Regions from separate parts of the Knoellia sp. LjRoot47 genome, predicted to be linked through region 1. Evidence: predicted binding sites of a transcription regulator. Region 1 holds the regulator's gene; each other region holds the start of a gene.
What was found. The regulator HrcA, encoded in region 1, represses chaperone genes, less so after heat shock. The targets are predictions, from matches to a motif close to TTNGCACTCGNNNNNNNCGAGTGCNAA.
Positions count from the first base shown of each region.

Region 2: the regulator HrcA is predicted to act here: its motif matches at 1,561-1,587, upstream of groES (co-chaperone GroES).
Region 3: the regulator HrcA is predicted to act here: its motif matches at 1,920-1,946, upstream of groL (chaperonin GroEL).

Region 1 covers NZ_CAXUQS020000001.1:2,615,958-2,619,229, reverse strand. Annotated here, with positions in the region: gene ACSQ11_RS12645 (16S rRNA (uracil(1498)-N(3))-methyltransferase) at 1-160, opposite strand, end outside; gene dnaJ (molecular chaperone DnaJ) at 189-1,322, opposite strand; gene hrcA (heat-inducible transcriptional repressor HrcA) at 1,399-2,430, opposite strand; gene ACSQ11_RS12630 (DUF3097 domain-containing protein) at 2,500-3,272, shown strand, end outside.
Region 2 covers NZ_CAXUQS020000001.1:1,950,600-1,953,871, forward strand. Annotated here, with positions in the region: gene ACSQ11_RS09545 (SpoIID/LytB domain-containing protein) at 1-548, opposite strand, end outside; gene ACSQ11_RS09550 (GNAT family N-acetyltransferase) at 603-1,433, opposite strand; gene groES (co-chaperone GroES) at 1,745-2,038, shown strand; gene groL (chaperonin GroEL) at 2,285-3,272, shown strand, end outside.
Region 3 covers NZ_CAXUQS020000001.1:1,757,858-1,761,129, reverse strand. Annotated here, with positions in the region: gene ACSQ11_RS08685 (ABC transporter ATP-binding protein) at 1-17, opposite strand, end outside; gene groL (chaperonin GroEL) at 176-1,801, opposite strand; gene ACSQ11_RS08675 (hypothetical protein) at 2,129-2,740, opposite strand; gene ACSQ11_RS08670 (hypothetical protein) at 2,866-3,272, opposite strand, start outside.

The sequences.
Region 1 (3,272 bases):
CGACGCGTCCGGCGCCGTCGGCGAGGCGCAGGCGCTCCCCCGGCTGGGTGCGCCGGACCGTGACCGCGTGCCGGCCCTCGGGACCGTCGAGCACGATGACGTCGCCGGGGCTCGTCGCGTCGAGGCTGCCGGCGGCCACGAGGTAGAGCGCCAGGCTCATCGCCCGTTCCCCTCCCCCACTCCCGGCATCAGCGGGCCTTGAAGGCGTCGCGCAGCTTGCCGAAGATCGAGCCGTCCGCCGGGTTGGCGATGTGGCCGGTGGGCTTCTCCTCGTCGCGCAGGGTGGCCAGGCGCCGGAGGAGCTCCTCCTGCTCGGCGTTGAGCCGCGTCGGCGTCGCCACCATCGCGTGGACGATGATGTCGCCGCGACCCGAGCCACGCAGGTGCGTGACACCGAGGCCACGCAGCAGGATCTGCTCACCGGACTGGGTACCGGCGCGGATGTCGAGCTCCTGCTCGCCGTCGAAGGTCTCGAACGGGATCGACGCACCGAGCGCGGCCGCCGTCATCGGCAGCTCGACCGTCGCGTGGAGGTCGTCGCCCTGGCGCTGGAACCGCTGGTCGCGGCGGACGGCCACCTCGACGTAGAGGTCGCCGGACGGGCCGGCGCCGGGGCCGACCTCGCCCTCGCCGGCGAGCTGGATCCGGGTGCCGGTGTCGACGCCCGCGGGGACACGGATGGTCAGGGTGCGACGAGTGCGGACGCGGCCGTCGCCGGAGCACTCGTAGCAGGGTGCCTCGATGACCTGGCCCGTCGCCTGGCAGTTGACGCACGGCCGGGAGGTCATGACCTGGCCGAGGAAGCTGCGCTGCACGCTCTGGACCTGACCCTGCCCCTGGCAGACGTCACAGGTGCGGGTGCCCGTGCCGGGCTGGGTGCCGGCGCCGTGGCAGGTGCCACAGCCCTCGGCGGTGTCGATCGTCAGCTCCTTCTCGGCGCCGAAGACCGCGTCGACGAGGTCGAGGTCGAGGCGCACGAGCGCGTCCTGTCCCCGCGACTGGCGCGAGCGGGGGCCGCGCCCCTGCGCCGCACCGGCGCCGGCGCCGAAGAAGGCGTCCATGACGTCGCTGAACGAGAAGCCCTGTCCGAAGCCGGCCGCACCGGCACCGGAATAGGGGTCGGCGCCCATGTCGTAGCTGCGCTTCTTCTCGGCGTCGGAGAGCACGTCGTAGGCCTGGGAGACCCTCTTGAACTGCTCCTCGGCCTCGGGGCCGGAGTTGACGTCGGGGTGCAGCTTGCGGGCCGCGCGGCGATAGGCCTTCTTGATGTCGTCGGCGGATGCGTCACGGGCCACGCCGAGGTCGGCGTAGTAGTCGTTCACTTCGGAGGACGTCCTTCGCTGGGGGCTGTTCGGTTCAGGGAATGCGGCTGGAGGTGCAAGGCCGGGGACGACCCGGTCATTCCGCGAGGATCCGGCTGACGTAGGTCGCGACGGCACGCACCGCGGCCATCGTCGTCGGGTAGTCCATGCGCGTCGGGCCGACGACACCGAGACCGGCCACGAGGTCGGACCCCGTGCCGTAGCCCGAGGTGACGAGCGACGTGGTGTGCAAGCCGGCATACGGGTTCTCGGCACCGATCCGGACGGCGACGGCCGAACCCTGCTCGGTCACCGTACCGAGGAGCTTGAGGAGGACCACGTGCTCCTCGAGGGCCTCGAGGACCGGCCCGATGGAGCTCGGGAAGTCCTCGCCGGCACGCACGAGGTTGGAGGTGCCGGCCATGACGACCCGCTCCTCGCGCTGCTCGACGAGCACCTCGGTGAGCTCGGCGGCGATGGCGGCGAGCAGGCCACGCGCACCGGGGTCGACCTGGGTCGGCAGCTCGCCGAGCCCGCCGGCGGCGTCGGCCAGCGTCTTGCCGACCGTCGCGCCGTTGACGTCGGACCGCAGCGAGGACAGCATCCGCTCGGTCGCCGGGTCGGCGAGGTCCATGCCGGTCTCGAGGACACGCTGCTCGACGCGGCCGGTCGTCGTGATGAGGACGACGAGCAGCCGCGAGGCGCCGAGGGGCACGAGCTCGATGTGGCGGACCGACGAGCGGGTGAGCGACGGGTACTGGACGACGGCGACCTGACGGGTCAGCGACGCGAGCAGCCGCACGGTGCGGTCGACGACGTCGTCGAGGTCGATGGCCCCGTCGAGCAGCGTGCTGATGGCGCGTCGCTCGGCACCGCTCAGTGGCTTGAGCGTGCTGAGCCGGTCGACGAAGAGCCGGTAGCCGGCGTCCGTGGGGATGCGGCCCGCGCTCGTGTGCGGGGCCGCGATGAGCCCCTCCTCCTCGAGGACGGCCATGTCGTTGCGCACGGTTGCTGCGGAGACGCCGAGGGAGTGGCGCTCCAGGAGGGCCTTGGAGCCCACCGGTTCGGACGTCTCGACGTAGTCCTGGACGATCGCCCGCAGCACCGCGAGCCGACGGTCCTCACTCATGTGCGACACCTCCTTCCGCGCTGGCACTCATGCTTGGTGAGTGCCAATTCTACGTCTACCCTCGCGCACGTGACTGATCGCTACGGGCAGGACGTGCTCTCCGGGGACTGGAAGGCGCCGCGCGGCGGCCGATCCACCCCCCTCGCCGCCGAGATGGGTGTCGTCGTCGAGGACGTCGAGACCGGCTGGGTCGGTGCCGTCGTCCGCGTCGAGAAGGCCGGTGGCATCCAGGTCGTCCACCTCGAGGACCGTCGGGGCCGCACGAAGGCGTTCCCGCTCGGGCCGGGGTTCCACGTCGACGGCCGCCCCGTCACGCTGACCAGGCCGACCGCGGCCAGCTCGGCGCAGCTCTCCGCCGCCCGTCAGGCCGCCTCGCGCACCGCGAGCGGGTCACGGGCCGTCGCCCACGCACCCGCCAGGGTCGCGAGCGCCTCGCGGATCTTCGTCGAGGGCACCCACGACGCCGAGCTCGTCGAGAAGGTCTGGGGCCACGACCTGCGGGTCGAGGGTGTCGTCGTCGAGCCGCTCGACGGCGTCGACGACCTCGAGGCCGCGATCCGCGACTTCCGGCCGGGTCCGGGCAAGCGCATGGGCGTCCTCGTCGACCACCTCGTCACCGGCACGAAGGAGACGCGGGTCGTCGAGTCGGCCTCACGGCTGCAGCCGTACGCCCCGCACGTGCTCATCGTGGGCCACCCCTACGTCGACGTGTGGCAGTCGGTCCGCCCTGAGCGGCTGGGGATGTCGCAGTGGCCGGTCATCCCGCGCGGCATCTCGTGGAAGCACGGCATCTGCGCCCACCTCGGGTGGCCCCACGACGACCAGGCCGACATCGCGCGCGC
Region 2 (3,272 bases), 670 kb from region 1:
GGCGAGGCGCGCCACCAAGAGGTGTTCGGCGTCGCGAGCAGGTCGGTGCACGTCCCGTCCGTGAGGACGAGACCGGTCTTGGCCTGGACCTCCGTGGGGAGGGTGCCCATGGCGGTGAGGCGGACACGGACCTCGGGGTTACCGACGCTCGCCGTCACGGTGCCGGGGTAGTAGAAGTCGAGGATCTGGGCGGCGGTCTTCCCCTGGCTCGCTGCCCCGCGAGCTCCCCATTGCGACATGCCGCGTCCGTGACCGAACCCACGCCCCTGCAGCCCGACCACCGGTCCGGTGACCGCCGCGGTCCGCGTCGAGGTGCCGGCGGTCGTGCCCGACGTCTGCGTCGCCAAGGAGCCGGCAGCCGGGACGAGCTCGGCGGCGGGCGTCGCGGCGGCGGGCGCAACGGCCGGCGCAACGGCCGCACCGGCGACGGGAGCGGCGCCCGGGACCCCGGTCGTGGCCGCCGCAGCGGCGGGCGTCGCGACGGCGAGCAGGGGAGCGGTCACGACAGCGGTGGCCGCGAGCGCGGCGGCGAGGGGGAACTTTTTCACGCCGTCAGCATGCCGCCCGGGGCCGGCGACGGACCGGATGTCACCCAATCGATATCAAGCTGTGTCCGCGCCCCCGCGGCTCCAGACGTACGGCGTCGTCGTCGTGACCTTGACCAGACCGCTCCGCTCGAGGATCGGGCGCGAGAACTCGGTCGAGTCGCTGTTGATCCAGCGCTTGCCGTGGGCGATCGCCGAACGGGCCCGTGCCGCCGTGAGGGCGCGGTAGATGCCTCGGCCCCGGAACTCGGGCCGCGTCGCGCCTCCCCAGACCCCCGCGAACTCCGTGCCGTCGACGGGCTCGAGCCGTCCGGCGCTCACGACCTCACCGTCGACCTCCGCCACCCACATCTCCATGTCGTCGCGGGTGCGGAGGCGGTGCAGGACCTCTTCGTCGTGGGCCGCGGCTTCCTCGGCGCTGTCGCCGAACACCTCGGCCTGCAGCGCGAGCATCCGCCGGACGTCGTCCTCGTCGGTGACCTGCCGGACGACCACGCCCTCGGGCAGGTCGACGTCGACGGCGAGCAGGGCGGCGTCGCCGACCATGACCGACTCGCTCTCCTCCGCCTCGAACCCGGCTGCCAGCAGCGCCTCGTGCAGGCCCGGCGCGTGGTCGTGCCCTCGCGTCTTCCACTCCACCTTGGCGACCTCGGGGTCGCGGCGGTAGTACTCGACGGCTGCGGCGACGAGCTCGCGGACCGAGTCCTCGGTCGCCGGCCCCGCCTCGGTGTCGAGGCTGCGGTAGGTGATGAAGCCGCGCCCGCCCAGGTACGTCGCGAGGACGAGCGGGCCGAGCTCGGTGAACGACAGTGCCGACGGCACCTCGGCCTCACGACGGAGCTGGGCGTCGTAGGCGGCGAGCAGGGCGGAGCGGTCGGCATCGGTCATGCGCAGGAGCCTCGCGGCACCGCGGGCCGGGCCGCAACCGATTTGCCGCCCCACGCGTGGAGGCCCCACGCCAGCCCACACGCCGGGCTTGCGCGAGTGCGCCCACGGCGAACACGGAGCCCGAGGTCTGGCACTCAGGTTGACCGAGTGCCAGCGCGAGCCTAGATTTGGGTCATTGGCACTCACCCTCGGTGAGTGCCAGCGCAGGCCGACCGACTCGACCCCCGCGACGGCGAGCTCGACCACCGGCCACATGGCGCACGAACTGCATCTTGTCCACCTTCGACTCATCCCAAAGGGGAGGTCACACAGTGTCGGTTTCCATCAAGCCGCTCGAGGACCGCATCGTCATCAAGTCGCTCGAGGCCGAGCAGACCACGGCGTCCGGTCTCGTCATCCCGGACACCGCGAAGGAGAAGCCCCAGGAGGGCGAGGTCCTCGCGGTCGGCCCCGGTCGCATCGACGACAACGGCAACCGCGTCCCGCTCGACGTCACCGTCGGCGACCGCGTCATCTACAGCAAGTACGGCGGCACCGAGGTCAAGCACGGCGGCCAGGAGTACCTCATCCTGAGCGCCCGCGACATCCTCGCCATCGTCGGCTGACGAGCCGCGAAGGCAACGCAGGGCGCCCAGCGCCCTGGGTCCCACGCTCTGCGTGGGCGGCCCGCAGCGGTGAGGAAGCCGACGGAAGGACTCAGTCGGCTGTCCTCATAAGAACCACCACGTATGCCGTGGGCGCACCTCCCACGGTGAGCCCACGGCATACGCGCTTCACACCCTGCTTGCGTCTGCGTGAACGGCTGCTAGAGCCACCGCCGACGCAGACGCAACGACAACAGAAGGACATTCATGGCCAAGGAACTGGAGTTCAACGACTCCGCCCGCAAGGCGCTCGAGCGGGGCGTTGACGCCCTCGCCAACGCCGTCAAGGTGACGCTCGGCCCCAAGGGCCGCAACGTCGTCATCGACAAGAAGTGGGGCGCCCCCACGATCACCAACGACGGCGTGACCATCGCGCGCGAGGTCGAGCTCGAGGACTCCTACGAGAACCTCGGCGCGCAGCTCGCCAAGGAGGTCGCGACCAAGACCAACGACGTCGCCGGTGACGGGACGACCACCGCGACCGTCCTCGCCCAGGCCATGGTCCGCGAGGGCCTGCGCAACGTCACCGCCGGTGCGGCCCCCGCCGGTCTCAAGCGCGGCATGGACAAGGCCGTCGAGGCCGTGTCCGCCAAGCTGCTCGAGACCGCTCGCGACGTCGACGGCAAGGACGAGATCGCCTCCGTCGCCTCCCTGTCCGCCCAGGACAAGGAGATCGGCGCCACCATCGCCGACGCGTTCGACAAGGTCGGCAAGGACGGCGTCATCACCGTCGAGGAGTCCTCGACCGCCGCCACCGAGCTCGAGTTCACCGAGGGCATGCAGTTCGACAAGGGCTACATCTCGCCCTACTTCGTCAGCGACCCCGAGCGCATGGAGGCCGTCCTCGAGGACGCCTACATCCTCATCAACCAGGGCAAGATCTCGGCCATCGCCGACGTCCTGCCGGTCCTCGAGAAGGTCGTGCAGTCGGGCAAGCCGCTGCTCATCATCGCCGAGGACATCGACGGGGAGGCCCTGTCGACGCTGGTCGTCAACAAGATTCGCGGCACGTTCAACGTCGCCGCCGTCAAGGCGCCCGGCTTCGGTGACCGCCGCAAGGCGATGCTCCAGGACATGGCCGTCCTCACCGGTGGCCAGGTCATCGCCGAGGAGGTCGGGCTCAAGCTCGACACCGCCGACCTCACCGTGCTCGGCCAGGCCCGTCGCGTCGTCGTCACCAAGGACAACACGACGA
Region 3 (3,272 bases), 860 kb from region 1:
GCGAGGTCAGTGGTCATGCCGACCACGCTAGGCGCGCGGACGGCATACGGGCAGGGGGTTTGTCCCCGACGCGACCCTGAGAGAACCCTGACAGGACAGGGGACGCAGGAGGGCGGCCTCCCCGTGGGGAGACCGCCCTCGTGTTGGCGTGTGCCGTGGAGTCCTGATCAGGAGATCAGAAGCCCATGCCACCCATCTCGTCGCCACCGGGCATCGCCGGCGCAGCCTTCTCGGGCTTGTCGGCGATGACGGCCTCGGTCGTGAGGAACAGCGCGGCGATCGACGCGGCGTTCTGCAGCGCGGAGCGCGTCACCTTGGCCGGGTCGATGATGCCGGCCGCGATGAGGTCGACGTACTCGCCAGTGGCGGCGTTGAGGCCCCAGCCGGACTCGAGGTTCGACACCTTCTCGGTCACGACGCCACCCTCGAGACCGCCGTTGATGGCGATCTGCTTGAGCGGGGCGCTGATCGCGACACGCACGATGTTGGCGCCGGTCGCCTCGTCACCCTCGAGCTCGAGCTTGTCGAACGCAGCCTTGCCGGCCTGGAGCAGGGCGACGCCACCACCGGCGACGATCCCCTCCTCGACGGCAGCCTTGGCGTTGCGCACGGCGTCCTCGATGCGGTGCTTGCGCTCCTTGAGCTCGACCTCGGTGGCCGCGCCCGCCTTGATGACGGCGACGCCGCCGGCGAGCTTGGCGAGGCGCTCCTGGAGCTTCTCGCGGTCGTAGTCGGAGTCCGACTTCTCGATCTCGGCGCGGATCTGGTTGACGCGACCCTGGATCTGGTCGGCGTCGCCCGAGCCCTCGACGATGGTCGTCTCGTCCTTGGTGACGACGACCTTGCGGGCCTTGCCGAGCAGGTCGAGCTCGGCGGTGTCGAGCTTGAGCCCGACCTCCTCGGAGATGACCTGGCCACCGGTGAGGATGGCGATGTCGGCCAGCATGGCCTTGCGGCGGTCGCCGAAGCCGGGAGCCTTGACGGCGACCGACTTGAACGTGCCACGGATCTTGTTGACGACGAGCGTCGACAGGGCCTCGCCCTCGACGTCCTCGGCGATGATGAGGAGCGGCTTGCCGGACTGCATGACCTTCTCGAGGAGGGGCAGCAGGTCCTTGATCGAGCCGATCTTGGAGTTGACGACGAGGACGTACGGGTCGTCGAGGACGGTCTCCATGCGCTCGGCGTCGGTGACGAAGTAGTGGCTGATGTAGCCCTTGTCGAAGCGCATGCCCTCGGTGAGCTCGAGCTCGAGGCCGAAGGTGTTGCTCTCCTCGACGGTGATGACGCCTTCCTTGCCGACCTTGTCCATGGCCTCGGCGATCATCTCGCCGATCTGGGGGTCAGCAGCGGAGATCGAGGCGGTGGCAGCGATCTGCTCCTTGGTCTCGACGTCCTTGGCGTTGGCGAGCAGCTCGTCCGAGACGGCCGCGACGGCCTTCTCGATGCCGCGCTTGAGCGCCATCGGGTTGGCGCCGGCGGCAACGTTGCGCAGGCCCTCCTTGACGAGTGCCTGGGCGAGGACGGTCGCCGTCGTCGTGCCGTCACCGGCGACGTCGTCGGTCTTCTTGGCGACCTCCTTGACCAGCTCGGCGCCGATCTTCTCGTAGGGGTCGTCGAGCTCGATCTCCTTGGCGATGGACACACCGTCGTTGGTGATCGTGGGGGCGCCCCACTTCTTCTCCAGCACGACGTTGCGGCCCTTGGGACCCAGGGTGACCTTGACGGCGTCGGCGAGGATGTTCATTCCTCGCTCGAGACCGCGGCGAGCCTCTTCATCAAAAGCGATGATCTTGGCCATTCGGGTGGTTCCTCCCACACGACGAAGGTGGTGGCCAGATGGTGCCCGCGACGGACGAGCCGAGCGCGCGTGCCTCATGTCATGCACGCGTGCCGACCCTCACCGGTCTGGCCAGGATTTGTCACTCTCACGCGGAGAGTGCTAACGCCATTATTGGCACTCTCAGGTGGAGAGTGCAAACGCCCCGGTATGCCGTCCGCCCACCTCGCGAGGGCAGCTCGCCCGAGACGCGCAGAAAGTGACGAGCCGAGCACCCATCGGTGCTCGGCTCGCCAACCTCTGCTCCTGTCGGGCCACCTCGTGGTCAGCGGCCGGGCGTGCGGCGGGTCAGCGGTTCGTCGTGCGCACCAGGCGCGCGGTACCACCGTCGACGGGGACGCCGGCCACCGTGCCCCTCACGGACGCCGACCGGGACTGGGTTGCCGCGACGTACCAGCCGCCCTCCGCGGCCTCGAGCCGGTCCACCTTCCGCGCGACCCTGCCCGTCCCGACGAGGTCGAGGTCGATGGTGATGTCGGCCGCGACCCAGCCCGTGGGCGTACTCCAGCCCGAGGCGAAGGTCGTGTCGACCGTGGCCGCGCCGAGCTTGGGGCCGAGGGTCACCGCAGCGCCCGAGTCCTCACCGTTGCTGTCGGTGCCGCGCATCCTGGTGCACTCCCCCGAGTCCGGGGACGTGGTGACCGCGGGGCACTGCCAGTCGGCGAAGGAGACCCACGCGCTGGTGTACGGGCTGCCGTCGAGGGCCGTCCCGTCGGTCACGACGATGTTGCCAGTGTGGACATTGCCGGGAATCCCGGCGAAGACGCCGACCACGTGCCAGCTGGTCTCCACCGACTCGGACACGGTGACGCCGGCGGCGTGAGCCGGCGTGACGATGGCCATCGATGCTGCAGCCGCGGCGCCCACCGCGGCAATGGTGCGAACAGTGATACGAGACATGACGTTCCCCCTGGTTCCGGCACGAGGCCGTTCGTGAGCCACCCCTGCGGAGCTCCTGACCATCACTACGACACGAGCCCTCCCGAGGTTGCGTCCGACGTCGAGCAGAGTCGTGGCTCGTTCGCTCAGCGCCGGGTCTGGGTGAGGACGTGACCCGTCACGCCCGTGACGCGGACCCCGTTGTAGGTCACGGAGCCGATGGCCGCGCGCTGCCGCACCACCACGGTGTAGGTCCCGCCGGTCTCGTCGGACTGCTCGTAGACCTCTCGCGTCAGCCGGCCGGCTGCGTGAAGATCGACGGCGACGTCGACCGTGGTGGGCACTGCAGGGCCCTGTCCGTCCGAGACCTCACCGATGACGGAGGCGGACCCGGCACCCGCCCGGAGCCCTCGGTCGATGACCAGGTCCGGCGAGCTCTCGAAGTCCGTGGCACTGGTGGTGCGGACCTGCGTGCACGCGCCTTCGTCGGGTGAGGTGGTCTCGTCCGGGCACTGCCAGTCGTAGGCGCTCATCGCCGTCAGGCGACCTGTGC